Regions from separate parts of the Martinezella sp. CNPSo 3957 genome, predicted to be linked through region 2. Evidence: riboswitches for the same ligand, from Rfam matches in the RefSeq annotation. Region 2 holds a riboswitch; the other holds the start of a gene.
The links. Region 2 has a riboswitch for S-adenosylmethionine ahead of AC13QE_RS14290 (O-succinylhomoserine sulfhydrylase). Riboswitches for the same ligand answer to the same signal wherever they lie in the genome.

Region 1: another riboswitch for S-adenosylmethionine. It lies ahead of metA (homoserine O-acetyltransferase MetA); the one in region 2 lies ahead of AC13QE_RS14290 (O-succinylhomoserine sulfhydrylase).

The regions. Positions count from the first base shown of each region.
Region 1 is NZ_JBXSOU010000006.1:183,258-185,648, forward strand. It holds gene metA (homoserine O-acetyltransferase MetA) at 4-930, opposite strand; SAM riboswitch at 976-1,053, opposite strand; gene AC13QE_RS16610 (NUDIX domain-containing protein) at 1,136-1,558, opposite strand; gene AC13QE_RS16615 (AAA family ATPase) at 1,558-2,391, opposite strand, start outside.
Region 2 is NZ_JBXSOU010000005.1:113,756-116,146, reverse strand. It holds gene AC13QE_RS14295 (DNA helicase) at 1-79, shown strand, start outside; gene AC13QE_RS14290 (O-succinylhomoserine sulfhydrylase) at 144-1,331, opposite strand; SAM riboswitch at 1,375-1,453, opposite strand; gene AC13QE_RS14285 (2'-deoxycytidine 5'-triphosphate deaminase) at 1,526-2,391, shown strand, end outside.

The DNA of each region.
Region 1 (2,391 bases), on a different contig from region 2:
GCCTCAAATCCTTTCCTGGCCGATCTCCTCCAGATCATACGGCGTGGTCTGGTAGATCTCGTTGATCCAGTTGCCGAAGAACAGATGCGCGTGGCTGCGCCACCGGTTCTGCGGAGGAATTTCCGGATCGTTATGCGGGAAATAGTTGTGCGGCATCTTGATCGGCACGCCCGCATTCACATCGCGGAAATACTCATCCGCCAGCGAGGTGGAATCATACTCCACGTGATTGAACATGTAGAGCCGGTTACAAGCCTGCTCGTGCACGAGGCAGACGCCCATCTCGCTCGAATCCATCAGGATCTGCAAGCCGGGCACCTTTTCGATATCGGCGCGGCGCACTTCGGTCCAGCGCGACACCGGAATGGCGAAATCGTCGGAGAAGCCGTTGAGATAGACCGAGGAGGGCTTCAGGTTCTGGTGACGATAGACGCCGAAAGCCTTTTCCTTCAGCGTGTATTTCGGCACCTTGTGGAAATGATAGATCGCCGCCATCGCGCCCCAGCAGACGTTCATCGTCGAATGGACGTTGGTCGTCGTCCAGTCCAAGATCTCCTGCATCTCGTTCCAGTAGGTGACGTCCTCATATTCCAGCAGCTCGATCGGCGCACCCGTGATGATGAAGCCGTCGAACTTGCGGTGCTTCACCTCTTCCCACGTTTGGTAAAAGGCGAGGAGATGCTCTTCGGAGGTGTTCTTGGCCTTGTGCGCGCCAACACGCACCAGGGAAAACTCCACCTGCAGCGGCGATGCGCCGACCAGGCGCGCCATCTGGACCTCGGTCTTGATCTTGTTCGGCATGAGGTTGAGAAGCCCGATCTGAAGAGGGCGGATATCCTGACGGAACGCCACCGTTTCGGTCATCACCCGCACACCTTCGTTCTGAAGGGTTTCAAACGCGGGGAGCGTATCGGGAATCTTGATGGGCATCTTTTCACTCGCCAAATACAAAAAAACCGGCCGCGATGAATCGCTACCGGTCCGCACGCGGCCCTTTAGCGACTTATTTAACGTGGCTGCAAGCCGGCCGGCCAAATCACCACGAGGGAAATTCAATAGACCTGCTGCCTCCGCGGGTCAATGGGGACAAGCGTCGATGGAAGTCGGTGGGTCCAGTCCAGAGGCGCGATACGGCCTACAGATGTTTAATGAGAGCTTCCATGCCATAACCGAGGCGCTGGCTGGCGGTCTCGATCGGTAGCCAGAAGAAGCGGAAGCCGATCGGGTCGCCACCGTCGAAAGGCGTCATTTCGTGGTGGAGCCAAGTGGCAGGCGCTCGCTCGGAGATACCGCAGCGGAAATAGTGCCGTTGGTGATAGTAATCGCGGCCGTTCTTTTCGAAACGGTAGTCGTGGACGCCAAGCGGATGGAGTTCGCGCGGCGCAAAACCGGTCTCCTCCTCGAATTCGCGCGCTGCGGCCGCTACAATGTCCTCACGGGATTCGACAGTGCCACCGGGAACCTGGAGCTGGACGGCGGGGAAGTCTGGCTCATCGAATACCAGCAGATGCCGATCCCGCACAGCATAGATCAAAACCTTTACGGCATCGGGTTGCATTATCGTCCCTGCCCACGTGCCATGAAGGCCAGCCGCTCGAAGAGGTGCACATCCTGCTCGTTCTTCAGAAGCGCGCCATGGAGTTTCGGCAATACGTTCTTCGCATCGGCGCGCAATGTTTCCGGCTCGATATCGTCTGCGACCAGCAGGCGGATCCAGTCGAGCGCTTCCGAGGTCGAGGGCTTCTTCTTCAGGCCCGGCACGTCGCGGATTTCAAAGAATTGCGTCAGTGCCGCATGGACGAGCGTCTGCTTGATGCCGGGATAGTGCACCTCGACGATGCGCGTCAGCGTCCCCATGTCGGGGAAGCGGATATAATGGAAGAAGCAGCGGCGCAGGAAGGCGTCCGGCAGCTCCTTCTCGTTATTCGAGGTGATGATGACGATCGGGCGGATCGCGGCCCGGATCGTCTCACCGGTCTCGTAGACGTGGAATTCCATGCGGTCGAGTTCCTGCAGGAGATCGTTCGGGAATTCGATATCGGCCTTGTCGATCTCGTCGATCAGCAGCACGCACTTCGTCGGCGAGGTGAAGGCCTGCCAAAGCTTGCCCTGACGGATATAGTTGCTGACATCATGAACTCTGATGTCGCCGAGCTGGCTGTCGCGCAGGCGCGAAACCGCATCATATTCGTAGAGACCCTGCTGGGCCTTCGTCGTCGATTTGACATTCCACTCGATCAGGTCAAGGTCGAGCGCGGTGGCCACCTGGCGTGCGAGTTCGGTCTTGCCCGTACCGGGTTCGCCCTTTACGAGAAGCGGACGCTCCAGCCTTATGGCAGCATTGACGGCGACCATCAGATCCTTGTCGGCAATATAGTCGGCAGTTCCCTG
Region 2 (2,391 bases):
GAATCCGCTGGATCTCAACTTGTTCGACAAGATGGTCTTCCTGAACAACGGCCTGGTCGAATTCAAGGTCGCCAGCTGACGAGCTGCCAATTGTCTAAAGGCGATCGAGCCGCCCGGAGAAAATCCGGGCGGCTCGACGGATATCAGGCGGAAACCTGCTCGAGCGCGCGGGCGAAATCCTCGACCAGATCGGCGCTATCCTCGATGCCGGCGGAGAAGCGCACGGTGCCCGGCGAAATGCCGAGTTCGGCGCGAGCCTCGTCGGCAAGGTTCTTGTGCGTCGTCGTGGCAGGATGCGTGATCAGGCTCTTCGAGTCGCCGAGATTGTTGGAGATCTTCACGATATCCAGCGCGTTCTGCAGCTTGAAGGCCGCTTCCTTGCCACCCTTCAGCTCGAAGGCGACCAGCGTCGAGCCGCCGCTCATCTGCTTGGCGATGATCTCGGCCTGCGGGTGGTCCTTGCGGCCGGGATAGATCACGCGGGCGACCTTGTTGGTCTGCTCGGCGAGGAAATCGGCAACCTTGGAGGCATTCGCCGTCTGCTGTGTAACGCGCAGCGGCAGCGTCTCGATGCCCTTCAGCAGCGTCCAGGCGGTAAAGGGCGACATGGCCGGGCCGGTATGGCGGAAATAGTCCTGCAGGTTCTCGTCGATCCACTGCTTGTCGGAGAGGATGACGCCGCCGAGCGAACGGCCCTGGCCGTCGATATGCTTGGTGGCGGAATAGACGACAATATGCGCGCCGAGTTCCAGCGGCTTCTGGAAGAGCGGCGTCGCAAAGACGTTGTCGACCACGACTTTGGCGCCGATCTGGTTGGCGAGCTTGGCGACGGCGGCAATATCGACCACTTCCAGCGTCGGATTGGTCGGGCTTTCGAGGAAGAAGACCTTGGTGTTCAGGCGGATGGCCTTTTCCCAGTTCTCGGTGAAACGGCCATCGACCAGCGTGCATTCGATGCCGTATTTCGGCGCGAGCGTCTCGACCACCCAACGGCAGGAGCCGAAGAGCGCACGGGCGGCAACGATATGATCGCCGGCCTTAAGCTGGCAGAGGATGGCGGCAGAAACGGCGGCCATGCCCGAAGCTGTGGCGCGGGCGTCTTCAGCGCCTTCCAGAGCGCACATGCGCTTTTCGAACATGTCGTTGGTCGGGCTGCCGTAGCGGGCGTAGATGAACCCATCCGTTTCGCCCTTGAAGCGGGCTTCCGCCGCCTCCGACGTGTCATAGACGAAGCCCTGGGTAAGATAGATTGCTTCGGAGGTCTCGCCGAATTGCGAACGGAGTGTTCCGCCGTGAACGAGCTGGGTTGCGGGGCGCCAAGTCTTGCTCATGCCATCACCACTTTCAAAACAAAAAAACCGGTCGCAAAAGCAGACCGGTTCAACCCCGGTCTTTTTAGCCATTTGTTTAACGTGGCTGCAAGCCGACCGGCCAAATCACCACGGGATAAGTTGCAATACTGCCGTTGACGGCTTGCGTCAATTCCCTGAGTTTGGTTTTGTCTGCGGCAAATTATGAGAGAAGCATGATGGCTCGCAATACTGGAATTCTGGCCGACCGGGCCATTGCAGCGCTGTTTGAAACAGGGCGGCTGACGAGCGAGAGAGAACTGGACGTCGATCAGATCCAGCCGGCAAGCCTCGACCTCAGGCTCGGTTCGCATGCTTTCCGCGTTCGCGCCAGCTTCATGCCCGGCCCGTCGCATCTGGTCGCCGACAAGCTCGACCGGCTGAAGCTGCATGTCGTCGATCTCTCGGAAGGCGCGGTGCTGGAAACCGGCTGCGTCTATATCGTGCCGTTGATGGAGCGCCTCGACCTGCCCGAAGATATGTCCGCATCGGCCAACCCGAAGAGCTCGACCGGCCGTCTCGACATCTTCACCCGCGTCATCACCGACCGGGCGCAGGAATTCGACAAGATCCCAGCCGGCTATTCCGGCCCGCTCTATCTCGAAATCAGCCCGCGCACCTTCCCGATCGTCGTGCGCCGCGGCTCGCGCCTGTCGCAGATCCGCTTCCGCGTCGGCCAGGCCCTGCTCACCGAGCCGGAATTGCTGGCGCTGCACGAGAGCGAAACACTGGTTGCCAGCAAGAAGCCGAACATCACCGGCGGCGGCATCGCTCTGTCGATCGACCTTGCCGGCGACAAGGAAGGGCTGATCGGCTATCGCGGCAAGCATCACACGGCCGTCGTCGATGTCGACAAGAAAGCCCAGCACGATATTTTCGATTTCTGGGAGCCGCTCTATAGCCGCGGCCGTACCGAGCTGATCCTCGATCCCGACGAGTTCTACATCCTCGTTTCGCGCGAGGCGGTGCATGTTCCCCCGCACTTCGCCGCCGAGATGACGCCGTTCGATCCGCTGGTCGGCGAATTCCGCGTCCACTATGC